DNA from 3 places in the Rhizobium sp. PAMB 3174 genome. Region 3 is predicted to be linked to each of the others. Evidence: riboswitches for the same ligand, from Rfam matches in the RefSeq annotation. Region 3 holds a riboswitch; each other region holds the start of a gene.
What was found. A riboswitch is a leader RNA that binds a small molecule or an ion and turns the genes downstream of it on or off. The one in region 3 is predicted to bind cobalamin.
Positions count from the first base shown of each region.

Region 1: linked by a shared signal. The riboswitch ahead of ACU5AY_RS12960 (aromatic ring-hydroxylating oxygenase subunit alpha) and the one ahead of ACU5AY_RS06180 (CbtB domain-containing protein) in region 3 are both predicted to bind cobalamin.
Region 2: linked by a shared signal. The riboswitch ahead of ACU5AY_RS12190 (energy-coupling factor ABC transporter permease) and the one ahead of ACU5AY_RS06180 (CbtB domain-containing protein) in region 3 are both predicted to bind cobalamin.

Region 1 is NZ_CM128608.1:2,684,455-2,691,736, forward strand. Features, by position in the region: gene ACU5AY_RS12940 (acyl-CoA dehydrogenase) at 1-786, shown strand, start outside; gene ACU5AY_RS12945 (crotonase/enoyl-CoA hydratase family protein) at 795-1,547, shown strand; gene ACU5AY_RS12950 (putative bifunctional diguanylate cyclase/phosphodiesterase) at 1,732-3,069, shown strand; gene ACU5AY_RS12955 (2Fe-2S iron-sulfur cluster-binding protein) at 3,115-4,209, opposite strand; gene ACU5AY_RS12960 (aromatic ring-hydroxylating oxygenase subunit alpha) at 4,209-5,453, opposite strand; cobalamin riboswitch at 5,563-5,760, opposite strand; gene ACU5AY_RS12965 (DUF6656 family protein) at 5,937-6,593, shown strand; gene ACU5AY_RS12970 (L-threonylcarbamoyladenylate synthase) at 6,688-7,282, shown strand, end outside.
Region 2 is NZ_CM128608.1:2,527,725-2,535,006, reverse strand. Features, by position in the region: gene ACU5AY_RS12215 (hypothetical protein) at 1-1,029, opposite strand, end outside; gene ACU5AY_RS12210 (glycosyltransferase family 4 protein) at 1,043-2,194, opposite strand; gene ACU5AY_RS12205 (copper chaperone PCu(A)C) at 2,435-2,971, opposite strand; gene ACU5AY_RS12200 (helix-turn-helix domain-containing protein) at 3,025-3,729, opposite strand; gene ACU5AY_RS12195 (hypothetical protein) at 3,824-4,222, opposite strand; cobalamin riboswitch at 4,336-4,557, shown strand; gene ACU5AY_RS12190 (energy-coupling factor ABC transporter permease) at 4,606-5,286, shown strand; gene ACU5AY_RS12185 (NAD(P)/FAD-dependent oxidoreductase) at 5,469-6,686, shown strand; gene ACU5AY_RS12180 (PilZ domain-containing protein) at 6,889-7,107, shown strand.
Region 3 is NZ_CM128608.1:1,293,673-1,300,954, reverse strand. Features, by position in the region: gene cobN (cobaltochelatase subunit CobN) at 1-831, opposite strand, end outside; gene cobW (cobalamin biosynthesis protein CobW) at 1,001-2,074, opposite strand; gene cobU (bifunctional adenosylcobinamide kinase/adenosylcobinamide-phosphate guanylyltransferase) at 2,079-2,606, opposite strand; gene ACU5AY_RS06185 (CbtA family protein) at 2,603-3,355, opposite strand; gene ACU5AY_RS06180 (CbtB domain-containing protein) at 3,374-3,547, opposite strand; cobalamin riboswitch at 3,598-3,968, opposite strand; gene speB (agmatinase) at 4,123-5,088, shown strand; gene ACU5AY_RS06170 (cobyric acid synthase) at 5,310-6,770, opposite strand.

The sequences.
Region 1 (7,282 bases), 1.4 Mb from region 3:
CCGGGGTGGACGGGAGCGGGCATGAGTCCTATCATCGAGCATCCGGACGTCGCCCGCATGCTTTTGACCATGAAGGCGCTGACACAGGGTTCCCGGGCGATCAGCTATGCCTGCGCGCATGCGATTGACCTCTCGCATAGGCTGTCGGGAGCAAATGCCAGTCATTGGGGCGAGCGCGCCGCCCTTCTGACACCGATCGCAAAGGCGTTTTCCACGGATGCCGGCGTCGAAGCCGCGTCGCTCGGCATCCAGGTGCATGGCGGCATGGGCTTCATCGAGGAGACGGGTGCCGCCCGCCTCTACCGCGACGCCCGCATCGCGCCGATCTACGAAGGCACAAACGGCATCCAGGCGATCGACCTCGTGACCCGCAAGCTGCCGCTGTCAGACGGCGAGCAGGTGCGCGGCTTCATCGCCGAACTGAGGATGATCGCGTCTGCGGTCCGGGCCTCCAACATCGGTGGTTTCGGCCATACGGCGGAGGCGCTGAGCGCCGCGCTCGACGACCTGCAGGCGGCGACCGACTGGCTGCTTGCGGCGCTTGCCGCGGGCAAGGTGGAAGACGCGCTTGCGGGCGCCACGCCCTATCAGCGGCTGTTCGGCCTTGCGCTGACCGGCTGCTATCTCGCCAAGGGCGGACTTGCAGCAACCGACGACGGCAAGCAGGACAACCGCATCGCGCTCTGCCGCTTCGCCGCCGAAAACATGACTGGTGAAACCTCGGCATTGAAGCATCGCGTGATTTCCGGTGCGGCGAGCCTCGCCGCCGCCCGCGCCTGCCTGTGAGAACGACCATGACCGACCATATCCTCGTCGAACGTCCCGAAGCCTATCCCGGCGTCCAGGTGATCCGCTTCAACCGCCCGGAAAAGAAGAACGCGTTCACGCGGGACATGTATGCCCGGATGACCGATGCGCTGCACACGGCCAATGGCGAGGAGCGCATTCGCGTTACCGCCTTCCTTGGAACCGATGGCTGCTTTTCGGCGGGCAACGATGTCGCCGATTTCCTCGCCGTCGCCATGGGCGGCAACATGGGCACGGAGGTGCTCGACTTCCTCGCCGCCCTCGTCCATTCGGAAAAGCCGCTCGTCTCGGGCGTCGACGGACTGGCCGTCGGCATCGGCACGACGCTGAACCTGCATTGCGACCTGACGCTTGCCACGCCCCGCAGCCTGTTCAAGACGCCTTTCGTCGATCTCGGCCTCGTGCCGGAGGCTGGATCGAGCCTCATCGTGCCGCGCGTCGCCGGCCATCAGCGGGCCTTCGCGTTGCTTGCCGCCGGCGAAGGCTTTTCGGCAGACGAGGCGCACATGGCCGGCCTGATCTGGAAGATCGTGCCGGAAGCGGACATCGAGACGGCAACGCTGACGATGGCCGCAAGGTTGGCGACAAAGCCGCCGGAAGCCCTGAAGATCACCCGCGGCCTGCTGCGCGGCGACAAGGCGGCGCTGTCGCAGCGCATCCACGAAGAGGCCAGGCATTTCGGCGAACGGTTGAGAAGCGCCGAGGCGCGCGCTGCCTTCGAAGCCTTCATGCGACGCTAGGCACGCCGCGGCCCCAAACCGATCGCTGTTCGGGGCCTAACCCACCGATTTCATGACCAAAACTCCCATATCTGACAGTCCGTCTCAGCCAATTCTTAACATTTGCTCGTCAAAGCTGCGTATCCTAAACCGGTTCACGACCTGATCGCGGTTTCCGGTTCACGGCACAACGAGCAAGGGCCTTATGCACAGCACGTCGCTGAACACCAGCACAGCACAGACCACCTCCCTGTCGTCCCCTCGCATCCTGCAAATCTGCGAAGCGCTCATGTGGATCAGCGCCGCACTCTGCGCTGCCTGGTTCGTGCTATACATGACCCTCGGATACCGGGTCGCCGCGGTCAGCGTTGGGGTTCTGGGCCTGGCGATGGTCACCTCCCTTCTGATGCTGAAGGCAGGCATGGTTCAAGCCGGGCTCCTCTTTTCGCAAATCACCAGCTACATCTTCGTCTGCCATTTCGCCCTGTGCTTCGACATTCCGGACGCGGACACGCCGCGCATCCTGCATATCTACCTGCTGGTGATCGCCCTTGTCGGCTACGTCAATTACCAGCGACAACGCTCATGGCTGCAGATCGGCATCATCGCGGCCTGCCTTGCCGGCTTCGTCTTTTTCGCGAGCAGCAATTTCAGCATCCCGGCTGCGACCCCAATCTCCGGCACGGTTCGCGGCCCCCTGGCCATCATCAATGCCGGAATCCTGACAACGCTGTTTTCCGGTATCGTTGTGGTCCTGCAGACGAACGCCGCCGAACAAGGCGGCCTTGTGCGGGAATTGCTGCTCGGCGTCAGTCGCGGCGAGTTCGAACTCTTCTACCAGCCGCAGGTCGACCGCGGCGGCCGGACAATCGGGGCCGAGGCCCTGTTGCGCTGGCAACATCCCAAACGGGGCTACATCTCCCCGGCCGAGTTCATTCCGCTCGCCGAGCGCAGTGGCATCATGCCGAAGATCGGCAGCTGGGTGCTGAAGGAAGCGTGCCAGACGTTGTCGGCGTGGAACGCCAACGCCAGCACAAGGCACCTGACGCTGGCGATCAACATCACCGCCGACCAGTTTCTGCTGACGGATTTCGTGCAACTGGTGGAGGGTACCGTCAGGACCTATGGCGTCGATCCTAAGCGGCTGAAGCTGGAGCTGACGGAAAGCGTGTTCGTCGCCGATGTCGAAGGGCTGGCCGCCAAGATGACGGCCCTGCAGGATATCGGCATCGGCATTTCGCTCGACGACTTCGGCACCGGCTACTCGTCGCTGAGCTATCTGCGCAGACTGCCGCTCACGCAATTGAAGATCGATCGCAGCTTCGTACGCGGCGTGTCGGAAAACGAACTCGACGCCTCGCTTGCCAAGACCATCGTCCAGATGGGGCACGATCTGAGCCTCGACGTGCTGGCGGAAGGCGTGGAGACGGAGGCGCAATACCGCTTCATGCTCGACTGCGGCTGCAGCGCCCTCCAGGGCTACTATTTCGGCCGTCCGATGACTTTGGCCGATTTCGAGCTGCGGGTGCCGACGACCATCTGACGGTCCAGCCGGCTCCGCGCTGCTCGAAGTTGATCGAGGCCTTTGTCAGGCCTCGATCTCGACATCCGTCAAGGGACGCGAGCAGCAGGCGAGGATGTAGCCCTCGTCGATCTCGTCGTCGAGAATGCCGCCATTGTGCTGCATATCGACCTTGCCCGACAGGCACTTGACCCGGCAGGTGCCACAGATGCCGGATTCGCAGGCCGCGCCGATGCGCACGCCGTTGGCACGGGCCGTCTGCAGCACGGTAAAGCCCGGCTGACACTCGACATTCTTGCCGCTGTCGGCGAAGCGCACCTTGAACGACGGTTCCTCGTCCTTGTCCTCGTTGACGACGATCGGCATGTCGGCGATCGGGGCGGCCGTCGCGAAGGCCTCCTGGTGATAGCGGCTCATGTCGAAGCCGGCGGTCTCCAGCGATTCCCGCACCGTCGCCATGAACGGCTCGGGTCCGCAGCAGAACACCGTGCGGTCAAGGAAGTCCGGCGCCAGCAGCGCGATCTTGGCCTTGTCGACCCGGCCCTTCAGGCCCGACCAGAACTGCGAACGCTCCAGCTGCTCGACGATCAGGCCGAGCGAGAAGTTCGGCATGTAGCGCGCCTTGTACTCCAGCTCCGAGCGGAAGATGATGTCGTTCGGCGAACGGGCGCAGTGGATGAAGGCGATGTCGCTGTCCGGTTCGCGGTCGCCGAGGTCGCGGGTCATCGACATCATCGGCGTGATGCCGGAGCCGGCCGAGATGAACAGGTACTTCTCGCCCGGATGACGGACATAGGAGAAATCCCCGCGCGGACCGTGCGCCTTGATCTTCATGCCCGGATAGAGGCTTTCCTGCATCCAGCGGGTACCGATGCTGTCCTTCTGCGCCTTGACCGTGACGGCCAGCATGAAGGGCCGCGACGGGCTGGACGACAGCGTGTAGGTGCGCAGCACCGGTTCCGGTCCGACCGGCAGTTCCAGCGTGACGAACTGGCCGGGCAGATAGCGGAACCAGCGGTTCTCCTTGTCCGCCCGGAAGGTGAAGGTCATCGTGTCCGGCGCTTCCGGCGTCCAGCCAACACATTCCAGCATGTCTTCATTGTCGCTCCAGGGGAGCATTTCGTCGACATGCTTGAAGGGAGCTTTTTTCACGCTGCTCATTACGCGACAACCGACAGCTTGGTCTGATCGCCCTGCAGGCGGTCGATCATGAAGTTGGTGTACCACTCGACGAACTGCATGACGCCGCCTTCATGGTCGGGCGAATACGGACCGGGCTCATAGGCCGGCGAACGGATGCCGAAGGCGTTTTCCTCGACGATGCGACGGTCCTGGTCATTGGTCTCGTTCCAGACGTGGGTCAGCTCCTCGAGGTCGTAGTCGACGCCCTCGACGGCATCCTTGTTCACCAGCCACTTGGTCGTGACCATGGTCTCTTCCGGACCAAGCGGCAGCACGCGGAAGGAGATCGCGTGATCGCCCAGCATGTGGTTCCAGGTGGTCGGATAATGGAACAGCAGCATGGTGCCGATGTTGCCGACGGTGACGTCAGAGGACAGCGGCTTCTTGACTGCCGGCTTGCCGGACATGGTGTAGCTGACGGCGCCTTCGATCAGTGGCATGCGGGCGGCGCGGAACTGGCCGCTGTCATGCATCTTGAACTGGCTCGGCAGGCCGGCGTCCTCGCAATGCTTCCAGTGGGCAGCGATGACAGGGTCATCGCCCGCGCCCTGCGTGCCGGTAACCGACGGGGCTTCCGGGTATGTGCGGCAGAGCTCCGGATGGTTGCCGGCGCAGTGGTAGCATTCGCGGTTGTTTTCCCAGACGAGCTTCCAGTTGCCCTTCTCGATAATGGTCGACTGGTGGGCGATCTTGGCTTCCTTGAGACGGTGCGGCCCGACATAGGCATCGACCATTGCGCGGACGGGTTCAAAGTCGGGAGCGACCTTGGCGAGACAGACGAAGATGTAGCCGGCCACCGTTTCGCAATGCATTTTCTTCAGCGAAAACTGCGACTTGTCGAAGTCGTCACCCATCTGCCGGGCAAACAGCAGCGAGCCGTCGAGTTCGTAGGTCCACTGGTGGTACGGGCAAACGAGCTTGGCGGAGGCGCCGCGCTCGGTGTTGCAGACGCGCGAACCGCGGTGACGGCAGGAATTGTGCAGGGCGCGGATGACACCGTCGCGGCCACGCACGACGACGACCGGATAATCGCCGACCTGAACGGTGAAGAAATTGCCTGCCTTCGGGATTTCGCAGTCATGGCCGATGAAGAGCCAGTCGCGATACCAGATCGTTTCCATATCCAGCTTGAAATAATCCGGATCGGTGTAGAAGGCCTGCTCCAGGCTGAAGCCTTCGCGACGGTTGTTCAATTGCCGCAGCACAGTGTTACGAATATCCATGACCCATCCTCATGCGCCAAAAAAAATCAGTGATGCAGACAACCGACAGGTCACGGCCGGCTGGGAGCACCGACAGTTGGAGACCCCGGCCGGTTGCTGCGGCCAAGTTTCAAAATCCATGCTTCAGGCTGGTTTCCGGGCTGAAGAGCCTCCCGTCGCTGCGGGAACTGGCCGTTCCGGACCATGCCGGTGGTTCTTGCGCCAGTTTCAAGCTCTTATACCGTTGCTAGGCAGCGCCGGATTTTCACCGGCTTTCCCAATTTTCCGCCCTCCCTAGCAGGGCGAGACCTTGAGCCTGAACACACTATAGTTGGGAACCGATGTCGCAGACACGCTGCCAGCGACACGCGACACGACAATTGACGACACGCAAGAACGTCGCAGACGGGACAGGCAAGCGGTCGAGGACGGCTCTTAACCGGCGGTTAACCACGTTTTGCGACGATGATGGACCATAGCGGAGCCCTGCACGTGTCCGAAGCCATGAAGACCAGATATTACCAGGCAGCGGAGAAAAAGCCGAAGCTTCCCGGACAGGCGGTTCACTCCGAGTTCCTGCGCACCGGCCGCATCGTGCGCAGCAAGGAAAACTGGCTGGAAGAGGAACGGCGCTACCTCACCTACGAGGAGGTCGCCCAGCGCACGGGCAAGATGCTGATGTCCGCCGGCGAACGGACCCATGAACGGTTGAACCGGTTTCACAAGTCGATCCAGTTTCCGAAGATTATCTTTCACCGCACGTTCGAGCAGAGCCCGCATCTCGGCTATTGTCACATCACGGCCGCGCGGACGAACCATCCGCGCTTCAACGAGGTCATCTGGGCCTTCTACATCGCCAACTTCTTCTCCGAAATCGGCGGCACGGACGCCTTCTTCGGGCGTCTGAACCTCAAATATCCGCGCATGTACTTCGCCGTGGCGGTCAACCAGAACCAGCCGGTCCCCGCAGAAAGGCCGGCGCAGACCAAGCCACGGACGGCGATGGCACAGCTGCCGGCGCCGCCACGCCTGCAGATCGACCGCAGCATCAACAATGGCGGCATCCTCTTCCAGACGCACGAGAAGAAGGAAGCGGTCAAGAACGTCCTCCTGCTCGGCGCCCGCGACGAGGCACTGAGGCGAATCATTCAGGCGCTCTGACGCACCCGGTTCCCCTACCCTGCTCCGATCGGACGCAGTTGAACACCCGGCCGTTCCGGGCTAAGGACATGCGCATTCCGAAGACCGGTGAGCCATGGCCCGCATTATCGACATCACCCGAAATCCCGACGAGGCGATTGCCGCGGCCCTGCCTCTGCTGGAGGCCGGCCGGCCGATCGCCATGCCGACCGAGACGGTCTATGGGCTGGCGGCGGATGCGACCAACCCAGCGGCCGTCACCGCCATATACGAGACCAAGGGCAGGCCGCGCTTCAATCCGCTGATCTGCCACATGGCCGACAAGGCGATGGCGGAACGCTATGCGACCTTCGACCCCGTTTCGGCGCAACTGGCGGACGCCTTCTGGCCCGGGCCGTTGACGCTCATCCTGCCGCTGAAGGAAGGCTCCGGCGTCCATCCCCTCGCAACCGCCGGGCTGGAGACCGTCGGCGTGCGTGTCCCGCGCGGTTTTTCCGCCTCGCTGATCAAGGCTTTCGACCGTCCGCTCGCAGCCCCCTCGGCCAACACGTCCGGCAAGATCAGCCCGACGACCGCCGTCCATGTGGACGAGGATCTCGGCGAGAGGATCGATCTCATCCTCGACGGCGGCCCCGCGAAGGTCGGGCTGGAATCGACCATCGTCAAGGTCGACGGCGACGTCATCCGGCTGCTGCGTCCGGGCGGCATCA
Region 2 (7,282 bases), 1.2 Mb from region 3:
GGCGCGAACTTCCGGAAGCCAGGGGTTCTCACGGGCGGCCATGGCATAGCCGGGGCCTTCGAAGCGACCGGTATCGAGGAGGCTCCAGGGAAAGGCCAGAACCATCGCGGGTCGGTCATTGTTGCCGACGACGCCGAAATTGTCCCAGGCCGCCGTCAGGAACAGGCTGGCGATCAGTGAGCGGTTCTCCCACTCGCCCTCGCGCGTCACGTTGAATTCCGTCGCATAGAAATTGATGTCGCGGGTGATGCCGAGCGTCGTCTTGATCTTGTCGAAGCAGTTTTGCGCCGAGAACTGCCGGCCCGCGGTCAACGGATAGAATTGGTAATTGTAGTAGGTGTGCAGGTCGATGCCGTCCAGCTTGCCGTTTTCGAACAGGTCGGCGATCGCCGGACCGTAGCCCCTGAGCGTTGCATCGCCATCGATATTGCAGGCAGCGAAACCGGCGGGCACAACCTTCAGCGACGGATCGACGGAGTGGACGCCGTCGGCCAAGCCTTCCATCGCATCGTGATAGGCCTGTTTAGGGATGGTGTTCTGCACGTCTGGTTCGTTGACTGCCGTGTATGTCGTCACGCCATAGCCGTCGTCGATCCCGTTTTCACGGGCCCAGTCGCCGCCCGGGCGAAAGCGCTCCGCCATGGCCTTCCCGGCCTTGAACCAGTCGTCGTAGGAGCCGATTGGCTGCGGAGGGTCGAGGGTCTGGTAACTGCCCTCGTATTCCAGCAGCATAATCGGCCAGATGCCATGCCGGTGGGCCTCCAGCATGGCGGCGTCGAAATTTGTCGGTATCGGATTGCGCTGAAGATCGCGCCAGCCATAGGAATTCATGCGGCCGAGACGTGCGCCGACGCCTTCGAGGGCCTGGTACAGGGTTGCGCTCGGGGGGCCGGTCAGATGGGTGACGAGGTTGCCGCCGCCCGTCCGCCATCTCAGGGGCGCATCGTCGCCGAATGCGAGCGTCGGCATCAGCAGCAAGGTGAGCGCGGAAAGGCAGCGCCAGGATCGCTTCCCGCCTATGCCTGCCATGCCTGCCCTGACGTCAGTGCCATTTCTCGCTCGCGATCTCTTCGGCCAGGGAGATGTACTGCTTTCCGACCTCGTCCCAATTGTATCGGAGCGAAGTGGCGATTGCACCTTTTTTCAGGGGGGCAAGACCTTCAGGGGCCGAAAAGGCCATTGTCAGCTTGGCGGCGATGTCGTCGGCATTCCGCTCGATGGCGTAGCCGTTGACGCCGTCGGCAAGATAGTTCTCGATGCCGCCGACGCGGGTGGCGAAGATCGGCACGCCGGATGCCATGGCTTCCATGCACACGAGCGAGAAGGTCTCGTAGGCGGTAGGCAGCACGAAGGCGTCGGCGATGGGGTAGATCATCTCCATGTCGCGGCGCTCGCCGGCAAAGACGATCCGCGCCGCCGTGCGAACGGCCATGTCTCTGTAGGAGTCGCCGTTTTCCGAGCCGACCACGAGCAGCCACAGATTGCTATCCGTCATCTTCTCCATCGCCGAGATGACGAAGGCGAGGCCCTTTCTGTTGTATTCGTGGCCCACGAAGAGCAGAAGCCGTGCGTCCGCCGGTATTCCGAATTCGGCCCGCATGGTCTCGCGGTTGCCAATGTTCGGGTTGAAACGGGACAGGTCGACACCGTTGGGAATGACCTTGATGCGCGCTTCCGGCACATTGTAGTGCGCGATCAGTTCCTGCTTCACGCGCTCCGAAACCGCGACATAGCGCTTGAAGCGCAGGCCGCCGATCATGATGCGGTCGCGCACCGCCACCCAGGCGTGCAGCGGGTTGAAGAGCCACGCCACTTGCCCGGCGCGCCGCTTTTCTCTCAGGCTTTCGGCGTTGACGGCGTGAATGACGACGATATCGCCGACGAGACTGTCACCATGGCTGATGATGATCGAGTTGTCCTTGGCCAATTCGGCGAACTTCGAGGCAATGGCAAATATCGGCACGACGATCATCCGGCCGACATATTTCATGGCGCCGCGTTTGGGGACGCGGGAAAGCCAGCGCACCAGCGGCCTTATCTTCACGCTTGACGGCGTGTCATTGGCATAGGTGGAGCAGACGACGGAATTGGGTTGGCCGAGGCGGCCGAGCGCAAGAGCAAGGTCCCAGGCGACGCGTTCCACGCCACCGACAGTACTGAATTCCTGAATGATCTGTGCGACCTCAAATTCCATGCCCAACTCCAAGACAAACCGTCCCAAAAAGCGCCGGAGGTCGATTAAGGTGTAAGACGCAGCACAGTATGTCCCGTTTTGGGATGTTTCATCCCGGAACACTTTGATATCATAAACTAAATTTAAAGGATGTGAATGGGAAGGCGGCGCTCCCGGACATTAAATTTTCGTTAGGAACGGACGGGTGCGACAGCCGCCAATCCGCTCGGCGGCCGTCGTTTCCGAAGGAATTATCGAGGCTTAGTTGCCCATCTTCGGCATGGCGTCGTGGTTCATGCCGTCCATCGACTTCATATCCATGCCCTTCATGTCGCCGCCATCGTTGCCGCTGGCATTGCCGACTGCGAACTCGACGTCGACGGAGCCGGCCTTTTCGAAGACCAGCGTCGCCTTGACCATGTCGCCCTCCTTGAACGGCTTTTTGACATCCATGAACATCACATGCAGGCCGCCCTTCTTCAGTTCAACGGTCTTGCCGGCCGGGATGGCGATGCCGTCCGGCAGCTCGCGCATCTTCATGACGTTGTTTTCGACCGACATCTCATGCATCTGCACGTTGTCGGACCGGTCGGATTTGATCGCCACCAGCCGGTCGTCCGTGCTGCCGTGATTGATGATCTTCAGATAGCCGCCGCCAACCTTGGCGCCGGGGATCATGGCGCGCGAGTTGGGATGGATGATCTCGAGATCTCCGACCTTGAACTCATGCCCCCAGGCCAGCGGCGCCGTCATGAGCGCGACGATGAGCGTGAGCATACGGATTGTCGTGGTTTGCATGGTGTTTCCTTTTCCTGGATGTTTTGGGTTGAATTGGCTGAAAGCGTGGTTGGTCAGGTGAGGAGCTGCGTTCGCGGCGCAGCCTCGTCGTCGACCGCGCCGGCGATGGCGGCGATCCGCTTGCGGTCTTTGATGGTCACGAGTTCCGGGGTGGAGAAATCGATGAGCCCGGCGCGCTTGAAGCCGTTCAGGTTGCGGCTGACGGTTTCCAGCGTCAGGCCAAGCCAGTCGGCGAGGTCAACCCGCTTGAGGTAGAGGCGAAACGTGCCGGCGGCGGGACGGGCGCCATGGCCACGGCGTCCGAACTGACCGGCGAGATCGAGGATCGCCAAGGCGACCCGCTCCTGCGCCGTCCGGCGGCCGAGCAGGGTGATGTGGTCCTGCAGCCTTTGCGTGAACTCCACGAGCGCCCTGGCTTGGCCGCCGCCGTCGCGTCCATCCTCTGCGATGGTCTCGATCCGGGTGAAGGCGAGCGCCTCGGCGTGACAGCCGAGCTGGTCGGTGACGCCCTTTCCGAACACGCGGCCGGGGCCGAGAATGTCGAGTATCTGGCGGCGTCCGTCCTGCAGGGTCTGGTGCAGCGCCACGCAGCCTTCGCGGATGACGAGGAGTGCCCGTCTTCCCTTGCGTTCGATGGTGATCGCTGACCCGGCTTCGAAGCGGTTGAATGTTTGTGAGTATACGGCGACAAGCGGCCTTTGCGGCCCGTTCGCCGATCGGGCGGACGCGTTCGGGTCCGCGGTGATCCTCTGTAACATGATGTGTCGATCCGGCATGGGCGCCGGCAGAAGCCGTCAGGAGACGGAAGTCCGGCGCGAACTGTGAAAGCGGCCGCGCCAAGGCGGCTGCGGTTCAGACAGAAATGCCGGAAAGGGGAGGGGCGCGCGGTGATGCGTTGGGCGGGAAAAGCTGGCGGTAGAAGGCTTCCCGATAGGCGGGCAGCCGCTCGGTTCCGCTTATACGGACCTGCGGACCGCCGACGGAGGGCGGGACCACGAGCATTGATCCGGCGCTGATGCGGCACGCCTCGCAGCCATGGTCGTGCACATGCTTCTTGCCACCGGCCTCGTCGTCGAGGGCGCTGTCGCAGATGAACGGAATGGTGCCGTCCGGCAGCGCATAGGCGGCCAGTTCGGAGGCGGGTATCTGAGAGGCAAGTACGGGGGATTTATGCGCGAAGCCGATGGCGAACACGGCCAGCGCACACAGAATGTGCAACAGGTTCCTGATCGTCCCGATCCGCCGTTTCATCGATGCCCCACTCGAAAGACGGGCATCGAATATCACCCGGCCTTCGAAATGACAATGCGGCAATTTGGGCGTGCATTTCTGCCTGTCGAGAGTTGAATCGGAAAAATCCCTGCTCTACGACTGGCGGCGATGGTTCCGCCATCTCCCCGAAACAGGGACGGCGGATGAAAAGGGAACATGGTGAGGCGTACCCATCAGGGACCGAGACCATGGCTGCCCCCGCAACTGTGAGCGGCGAATGACGCCTTGATGCCACTGGCTTTGAAGAGAAGTCGGGAAGGCAGGCCGAATGAAGACCCGCGAGCCAGGAGACCTGCCATCATCGCCGGGCATTTCGCCCATTCTCATCACTTGCCGCGCGGTGGGCGCGGAAAGGAGTCAACATGCATATCGAACCCGGCGTCGTCGACGGCGCCAAGATCGTTCTTTCCTACGCAACGGCAGCCGGAGCCCTCGGGCTTGGCCTCAAGATGGCGGTCGACACCGTCCGTCACGATGGCGGCGTCGCAGCGCTTGCCATGCGCAGCACGGTCACGACCGCGCTGGTCTTTTCCTTCTTCCAGGTCCTTCCGCATCATGCGGTCGGCGTTTCCGAGGTGCACCTGATCCTCGGCTCGACGCTGCTGTTGATGTTCGGGGCGGGGCCGGCGGCGATCGGCCTGGCGCTGGGGCTCTTGATCCAGGGCGTCTTCTTCGCGCCCTTCGACCTGCCACAATACGGCATGAACGTCACCACGCTGCTCGTGCCGCTCTGGGCCATCAGCGCGGTCGCGCGCCGCATCATTCCTGCCCGCACGGCCTATGTCGACGTGACCTACAAGCAGGCGCTGGCGCTTTCGACCACCTATCAGGGCGGCATCGTTGCCTGGGTCGCCTTCTGGGCGCTCTACGGCCAGGGCTTCGGTGCTCAGAACCTTGCCGCCGTCGGTTCGTTCGGCGTCGCCTATATGAGTGTCGTGCTCATCGAGCCGCTGATCGACCTCGCCGTGCTTGCCGCCGCCAAGTCCTTCAACAAGGCAAGCCGCGGCCCGCTTTTCGCGCGTCGCCTGCATCAGGCCGGCTGATCCCGGTCCGACGAAACCGGAAGGGCGCGGACTGTGGACTGCGCCTTTCCCTCTTCGAAGGCCCGGGCTTCACGCCAGAGACACGCGCGTTTGATGGCCGGCCCCTTGGCGTTCGGGCGGCGATGCGCTAGACCTTCATCTTGGTAAATTCGTTTCTATACTAACGATATGTGGAGGGTGCCATGGCTGGCAGGCTGGTGATCGTCGGGGCAGGGCAGGCGGGCTTCGCGCTGGCGGCCAAGTTGAGGGCCCTGAAGGACGAACGTCCGATCACGATCCTCGGCGCCGAGGCGAGCCTTCCCTACCAGCGCCCGCCGCTGTCCAAGAAATATCTTCTCGGCGAGATGACCTTCGACCGCCTGCTGTTCCGGCCGGAAAGCTGGTTCGCCGACAACAACGTCGACATCCGCCTGTCTGCCTGGGTTGAGGAGATCGACCGGGCCGCGAAGACTGTCCGCCTGCAGGACGGCACGCGGGTCGAATACGAGACGCTGGCGCTTGCCACCGGCGCCACGCCGCGCAAGCTGCCGGAAGCGATTGGCGGCGAGCTCGCCGGCGTCTTCACCGTCCGCGACAAGGATGATTGCGACCGGCTTGCGGAGGCGATGACGCCCCGCCGCCGGCTGCTCGTCATCGGCGGCGGCTACATCGGCCTGGAGGCGGCAGCCGTCGCCCGCAAGCTCGGCCTCGAGGTCACCGTCATCGAAATGGCGGACCGCATCCTCAAGCGCGTCGCGGCGAAGGAAACCGCCGACATCATGCGCGCCGTCCACGAAAGCCACGGCGTCGTCATTCGCGAGGAAACCGGCCTGCATCGCCTGATCGGCGAGGACGGCAAGGTAACCGGCGCCGAACTCTCGGACGGCTCCACCATTCCCGTCGATCTCGTCGTCGTCGGCATCGGCGTCACGCCCAACGATCGCGCCGCCGCGATGGCTGGTCTTGCCGTCGCCAACGGGATCGTCGTGGATGCGCACTGCCGGACCTCCGATCCGTCCATCTACGCCATGGGCGACTGCGTGGTCTTTCCATGGCAGGGCGAGGAGATCCGCCTCGAAAGCGTCCAGAACGCCGTCGACCAGGCCGAGGCCGCCGCGGCCGTCATGGCCGGCGGCGATGCGGCATACGACCCGAAACCATGGTTCTGGTCGGACCAGTACGACGTCAAGCTGCAGATCGCCGGCTTCAACAGGGGCTACGACGAAACCCTGCTGCGCCCCGGCCAACGGGAAGGCGCCGCTTCCGTCTGGTATTTCCGCGATGGACGCCTGATCGCCGTCGACGCGATCAACGATGCCAAGGCCTATGTGACCGGCAAGAAGATGCTGGAGAGCGGCATCAACCCGGACAAGAGCGTGCTCGCCGATCCGGCCTCGGACCTGAAGGCATTGCTGGGCTGAGGCCTCGGCCCGCGTCTTGTGTCCCGATTTGCGACTTTGACCCCGCCATTTTGCGGCAAATGCGGGTATCGTTAAAACCATGCAGCCCCTGTTTGCAGATCTTTAAGGTATCGAGACTTAAATCATTGGCATTCAATGACATGACGTCAGGAACGGGCAAATGGAAAGCGGGAACACAGAAGAAAGACGCAGGGAGCACCGGATGCGGTCGCTCAAGGCGGGACGCATCGTTTTCAATCACGAATACAGCACCATCAACTGCACGGTGCGCAACATGTCGGCAACGGGCGCCAAGCTGCTCGTCGAAAACGCAATGCAGATCCCCGAGACGTTCGAACTCGTCTTATCCGACGACACCCGGCATGCCTGCGAGATCAAGTGGCGCAAGCTGAAGGAAATCGGCGTCGCATTCGTCTCCTGAGATCGCCTCGCAATTTTTCCTAAAAAATATCGTCAAGCAAGGAACCAACGGCCGATCGGCGCGTTTTCCCACCGAACTCGAAAGAGAACGGGAAAGGAAACAACGTGATCCGCGCTTTAATACTTTGGCTCTTGGGCGTGCCCTTCGTGGTCGTTCTGCTGATTTGGTATTTCTT
Region 3 (7,282 bases):
TGCCCGAACGCCTTCGGCCGCCAGCGCCTCGACAAGCGCCTCCACCGGCTTTGTCTCGCCGCTCTGTACCAGCGCGCGGTAGAAGCAGATGGCGGCGGTTGGTACTGAGCTAATGCGCTCAGGGAGGTCGCCCCCCCCCTCTGTCACTTCGTGACATCTCCCCCACAAGGGGGGAGATTGGGGCTTCGGCGCCAGCGTTTCCTCGATCTCCCCCCTTGTGGGGGAGATGCCCGGCAGGGCAGAGGGGGGTGAAAGCTGCTTCCACTCCTCCACCGAAACCACGCCCCTGCCCGGCCACCAGAGCCCAGCCTTCAACAGCGGCTTGGCCGGCTCCGGCCTTTCCCCACCGTTGAGCAGCGCCGCACAATAGGCGAGAAATCCGCGTGCATTCTCCTCGCCGCCCTCGATCAGGTAGGACCAGAGCGCCGCGTGGTCGTCGGCACCAAGATTGGAATAGGGCAGCAAGCCGTCGTCAGGCTTGTCGTCCCCAGGCAGTACGGCGATCAGCGCACCATTGCTGCCTGCCGCGGCATGCAGCGCCTCGATCGCATATTGGAAATAGCTCGCCCCGCCGAGCGCCCTCACCACGATCAGCCTGGCATGCCGCGCCGTGCGCTCGACATAGGTGTCGACCGACATCGGGTGCTTGAGGCTCATGAGGCTGGCAAGCCTCAGGCTTGGCCCGCCGCTGCCGCGCCGATGCGCGCCGGCGATCGCGGCCAGTTCCGTGTCGGCGGCGGACAGGAAGAGGATATCGCCCGGCGACTGGCCGAGATCGATTGCCTCTTCGCTATCGGCAATCGAGCCTTTCTGGGCGAGCAGCAGGTGCATGTTTCAGTCCTTCAGGCTCCTGCCCCTCATCCGCCTGCCGGCACCTTCTCCCCGTTCGAACGGGGAGAAGGGCAAACTCGGCGCCGCCCAGGCCCCCTCTCCCCGTTTGCGGGGAGAGGGCTGGGGTGAGGGGCAAGTGTCAGGCGCGCTCAACGGCTTTGCCATTCTCTTATGCCGCGGCGGCGATGGCAGCACGCACGGCATCCTCGTCGATTTCGTGAAGACCGATCACCACGAGGCGCGAGCCCTTGGTCTCGCCCGGCTTCCACGGCCGGTCGAAATAATGCTCGATCCGGCTTCCGACGGCCTGGATGACGAGGCGCATGGCCTTGCCGGGCACTTCGACGAAGCCCTTCAGCCGCAGCACGTCATGCGCATCGATGACGTCTTTCAGCTTCTCGACGAAGGCGGCCGGATCGGCAAGCGCGCCCAGCTCGACGACGAAGCTTTCGAACTCGTCATGATCGTGATGATGATCGTGTTCCTCGCCGGAAGCATGCAGCGCCTCATGCTCCAGTTCATGGTGGGACTTGCGGTTGACGATGTCGTCCTCCGTGCCCGCGCCGATGCCGAGCAGCACGGCAGACGGCACCTCGCCGCCGCGCGCCTCCACCATTTTCGGCTTGCGCGAAATCGCGTTGGTCACCGTCTCGCGCACCATGGCGATACCGGCAGCGTCGAGCAGATCTGCCTTGTTGAGGATGATCAGGTCGGCGGCGGTCAGCTGGTCCTCGAACAGTTCTTCCAGCGGGCTCTCGTGATCCAGGTTGTCGTCCTGCACGCGCAGTGCGTCAACCTTGTCGTGATCGTCGGCGAAGCGGCCGGCGGCGACCGCGGCGCTGTCGACCACGGTCACGACGCCGTCGACCGTGACCTGCGTCTTGATGTCCGGCCAGTTGAAGGCGGCGACCAGCGGCTGCGGCAGCGCCAGGCCGGAGGTCTCGATGACGATGTGATCGGGGCGGTTCTTGCGCTCCAGAAGCTTCGTCATCGCCGGAATGAAATCGTCTGCGACGGTGCAGCAGATGCAACCATTGTTGAGCTCGACGATGTCGTCCTCGGTGCAGTTTTCCGCCCCGCAGCCCTTCAGCACCTCGCCATCGACGCCGAGATCGCCGAATTCGTTGATGATCAGCGCGATCTTTCGGCCATTGGCATTCATCAGCATGTTGCGGATCATCGTCGTCTTGCCGGCGCCGAGAAAGCCGGTGATCACCGTTGCCGGGATTTTTTCCTTCATCATGATCCTAACCCTTCATTTTCAGCGGCAATCCCGCCGCGATAAAATAGACTTCGGCCGCTGTCTCCGCGGCCATCTGGTGGAGCCTGCCGGCGTGATCGCGAAAGGCCCGCGCCATGGCGTTCTCCGGCACGATGCCGAGGCCGACCTCGTTCGACACCAGGATGATCCGGCTCCTCGCCTGCGGCAGGTAGTCGGCCAGCGCGCGCGAGGCGGCATCGATATCGGCCGCCGCCATCATCAGGTTCGAGACCCAGAGCGTCAGGCAATCGACGAGAATAACACGCCCCGGATCATCGACCGAGCGCAGGCTACCGATGAGATCGACCGGCTCCTCATGCGTCGTCCAGCCGTCACCGGCTCGCTCCTGCTTGTGGCGCGCGATGCGGTCACGCATCTCGTCGTCATAGGCTTGGCCCGTCGCCAGATAATGCCGGTCGAGGCCGGACTGTCGGGCAAGCCCCTCGGCGAACCGCGACTTGCCCGAACGGGCGCCGCCCAGCACCAGGACGGCGCCGGGCGGTGTCGTCGTCATGCGGCAGCTCCGGCGATCTTGCGGTTGGCAAGGCCCATCAGCAGGCCAAGCACCAGCCAGAAGACCAGCGTCGTCGCCAGTGCCGCGACAGCGAACTCGGCGGCGAGGATCGCCGGGACGTTGCTGTCGATGCTTTCGGGTTGCGGCGCGCCCCAGAGATGCGGCGCGGCGATCAGCACGAGGCCGAGAACCTTGGCCCAGGCCTCTTCACGCAGGGCCAGAAGCCAGATGCCGGCACCCGAAAGCACCACCGCGCTCAGCCACCAGATCTGGCGGGCGTCGAGATCGGCGGCAGGGAACCCCGGCAGTTCCGGCGGCAGGCCGAGGGACGGCAGCAGGTGAACGGCCAGCCAGGCGCAGGCGCCCCAGAAGATGCCGTTCGCAAGCGTGATGTCGCGGCCGGAGACAAGACTGATGCCGGCAAGCAGCAAGGCAAAACCGGCACCGGCCACAAGGTTGGCCATCAGAGTGCCGCCAAAACGGCTGACGCCGAAGAGCATGCCGCTCTCGTCGTGGCCATCGTCTTCCGCGCCATGCGCGAAAGCTGCAGACGGCAGGAAAAGCGATCCGGCGAGTTCGCCGAATGTCGAGTTCTCAGCCTTTGCGGAATGCTCGTGCTCGGACGCTCCGCCTTCATATTCCTCTGCGTGAAGAATAAGAGGCACGACTTTGACCTGCTGCGCGACGGTCATCACACCACCGGCAACAAGCCCGGCCACCAGAGCGGCCAGGAGATATTTGACAATCATGACAGGTGACCTTCGTCCTTAGTGGCAGGGAAAGCCATAGGAGTGGCGCACGTCATGGGCGGTATCGTGCAGAACCGCCGAATGCGCGAGACCGACGCCGAACACCAGGAACGCGCCGAGAAGCAGCGCGATGAAACCGGCCTTCTGGCGGTCGGAAACCGAGAGGGTAGAAGAAGATGCGATCGTAGCCATGACAACCTCCGTGCTGGCATACTGGAGGAGCCTCCTCCGAGGTTTGGGCGAATGCCCGGCACGATATGGCAGGTCTCCTGGCTCGCGGTTTCAGGCATTTCTGCCAGCAGGTCTCCCTCGCCTTCCCGGAGTTTGATGGCAGATCGCGAAAGGCGGACGATTCGTAGACAATAGAGGCGTCCAACCCCGGTTCACGCGACTGCCACTCCAGTGGCTTTTTCCGCCGAAGATCTTTCCTGCCCGTCTGCCGATAGCGCAGACAGCCGGCAGTGCGGCCCTTCGGTGGAACGGAAGACCCTCGCCACTCTACAGTCGCGGGGTCGGCTGCGATTGGAACGCCCTGCTTGGGTCCGTCCCGTCACATTCCCTTTTGATCCCGATTGGCGATTGCCGTTCGGGAACCATCCGTAATTGCAGATGATTATGGATTCCCTTGCCGCCTGTCAATTGCGTGGAAGCGACAGAGACTGTTCTCTGACCGCGGATTGAAGGAAAGCCTCAAATCCCGCTTGCCCGACCGCCAATCCGGTGCAACCTTCCCTGTGGGAAGACCCCAAGACCGCAAAGGACCGCGCATGACGGAAAACAGCTATGAGACCGGACGGTTGAACCTGCCCTTCGTCGGCATTTCCACCTTCGGCAAGCGTCCCTACGAGCCGGACTGGTCGAAGATTGCCGCCGATGTCGCCGTCATGGGCGCCCCCTTCGACTTCGGCACGCAATGGCGGGCCGGCGCGCGGTTCGGACCGCGGGCGATCCGCGAGGCTTCGACGCTGTTTTCCTTTGGTCATGCCGGCGCATACGATCACGACGACGGCGTCACCTATCTCGACGACGTGACGATCGTCGACATCGGTGACGCGGACATCATCCATACCAATACCGAGATGAGCCACGCCAACATCGAGAAGGGCGTGCGCGCCATCCTCGCCGCCGGCGCGCTGCCCATGGTGCTGGGTGGCGATCATTCGATCAACATCCCCTGCATCAATGCCTTTTCCGATCAGGGGCCGATCCATCTCGTGCAGATCGACGCCCATCTCGACTTCGTCGACGAGCGGCATGGCGTGCGCAACGGTCACGGCAACCCGATGCGCCGCGCGGCTGAAAAGGACTATGTCACCGGCCTCTCCCAGATCGGCATCCGCAACGTGTCCTCGACCGCGAAGGAAGGATACGAGACGGCGATCTCGATGGGCTCGGACATCATCACCGTGCGCGGCGCGCGCAGGCTCGGAACCGAGGCCCTGCTTGAGCGCATTCCGGCGGGCGTGAACTATTATCTGACGATCGACATCGACGGTTTCGACCCGTCGATCGCGCCCGGCACCGGCACGCCAAGTCACGGCGGCTTCCTCTACTACGAGGTGCTCGACATCATCGCCGGCCTCGCCGAGCGCGGCAACGTCGTCGGCATCGACCTCGTCGAGGTCGCACCCGACTACGACCACACCGGCACCACGGCGATCCTGGCGGCGCAGGTGTTGTTGAACACCATCGGCCGGATCTTTCATTTCCGGAAGTTGAGGGCTGGTGAGTGACGTTGCGCCCAATAGCGATCCCCTCACCTGAAAAATCTAGCACTTAGCTAATGCTAAGACGCTGATTTTTCTTCCTCTCCCGCAAGGGTAGAGGTTGGGCACAGCGTATGCGGAACGCCCCCATCTCCCCCTTGGCGGGGGAGAATGGAACTTCAACATCTTAGCGCCAGCTAAGTGTTAGAAATTCCAAGAGTGGGGGTTCGCGATGTCACTCGCCCGCGTCACCCAACCCGCATCACCCCATCGAGCCAGTCCTTGTCCAGGACCGCCTCCAGCTCCGCCGCCACCTCGTCGAGCGCCGCGTCGACGCTGGCGGCATAGTTCGTGCGTTCGCCCGAAAGCCCGAAGCTCGACAGCAGGCCGGCGCGGTAGGCGTCGCTGGAAAAGAGGCCATGCAGATAGGTCCCCATCACCTTGCCGTCCGCCGACATGGCCCCGTCCGGCCGGCCGTCGATTGTCACCGGCACCCGGGCGCAGTCCGGTCCCTTCGTTTCCCCGAGGTGGATTTCGTAACCTGCGAGTGGCGCATCATACTCCGTCGACCAGGCCGACGAATTGCGCACGGTCTTCTCCGGCGCCATCACCGTTTCGACGTCGAGAAGACCGAGGCCCGGCGCCGCGCGCACGTCTCCCTCGATCCCGTCCGGATCGAAAACCATTGTCCCCAGCATCTGGTAGCCGCCGCAAATGCCGATCACCCGTCCGCCACGTCGATGGTGGCGGACGATGTCTGCGTCCCAGCCTTGCGCGCGAAAATCCGCAAGGTCACCGATCGTGGACTTCGAACCGGGAATCACGACCAGGCCCGCGTCGTCGGGAATGCGTTCGCCCGACCTGACGAAGACCAACTCGACATCGTCTTCCGCGGCCAGCGGGTCCAGATCGTCGAAATTGGCGATGCGCGACAGGACCGGCACGGCCACTTTCAACGCGCCCGTCCCATGCCGCGCCAGCCGCTCCAGCACGACGGAATCTTCCGCCGGCAGGCGCGCCGCCGACTTCAGCCACGGCACCACGCCGAAGCACGGCCAGCCTGTAAATTCCCCGATCGCGGTAATGCCGTCACCGAAGAGTGATACGTCGCCGCGAAACTTGTTGATTATGTAGCCAGCGATCATCGCCCGGTCTTCTTCCGGCAAGATGGCATGCGAGCCGACCAGCGAGGCGATCACCCCGCCCCGGTCGATATCGCCGACCAGCACCACCGGCACATTCGCCCGCGTCGCAAAACCCATATTGGCGATGTCGCCGGCCCTGAGGTTGATTTCCGCAGGCGAACCAGCCCCCTCGACGATGACGAGGTCGGCGCCCTCGCCGGTAATCCGGAAGCTCTCCAGAACCGCGTCGAGAAGCTGCGGCTTCAGCCGCTGGTAATCGCGCCCTTTCGCCTGGCCGAACACCCGGCCCTGCAGGATGATCTGGCTGCCGACATCCGATTGCGGCTTCAGCAGCACCGGGTTCATGTGGACGGACGACGGCACCCTCGCCGCCATCGCCTGCAGCCATTGCGCCCGACCGATTTCGCCGCCGTCGTCGGAAACGGCGGCATTGTTCGACATGTTCTGCGGCTTGAACGGGCGGACCTTCAGGCCCCGGTTGGCGGCAATCCGGCAGAGGCCCGCGACAAGGACCGTCTTGCCGACGTCCGATCCCGTTCCCTGCAGCATGATCGCTTTCGCCATGGTCGCTTCATCCCTCCGTCAAAGGCAGAAAGGGATAAAGCGATCGCGGGCAATTGCAATTGCCCAATGCGTAAAAGATGAAGGGAGGAGCGACATGGCCGGGCCAGAAAAGCCAAGGCCGCGCAATCCCCAAAGGGGACGCGCGGCTCTTCGGCAACAGTGACGGCACGTACTTCAAAACTAAAGCCGTTCAATCTCCGGTACGCAATACCCGATCCGGAGACTTGGAGCGGTTTGAGCCGCTGAAATGGAGTTATATCGGCAGTTCGTTACCGGAGCGTTAGCGGCGAATTGCCAAAAACCCCATATGACAATTTAAAGGTCCCATTCGCACCAGAATTGATACAAGTATATGTTTTTAAATGAATTTTATTTTTCAGCAGCAAACCGACATGCGACGGACCCGGCCCGTGGTCAGTCAAGGCAGGCCATCGCGGTTGATTTATCGCCCACATGACCTACCCTACGTATTGAGCAGGTCGAAAATGCGCCTAGGGAACGGGCGCGCGACC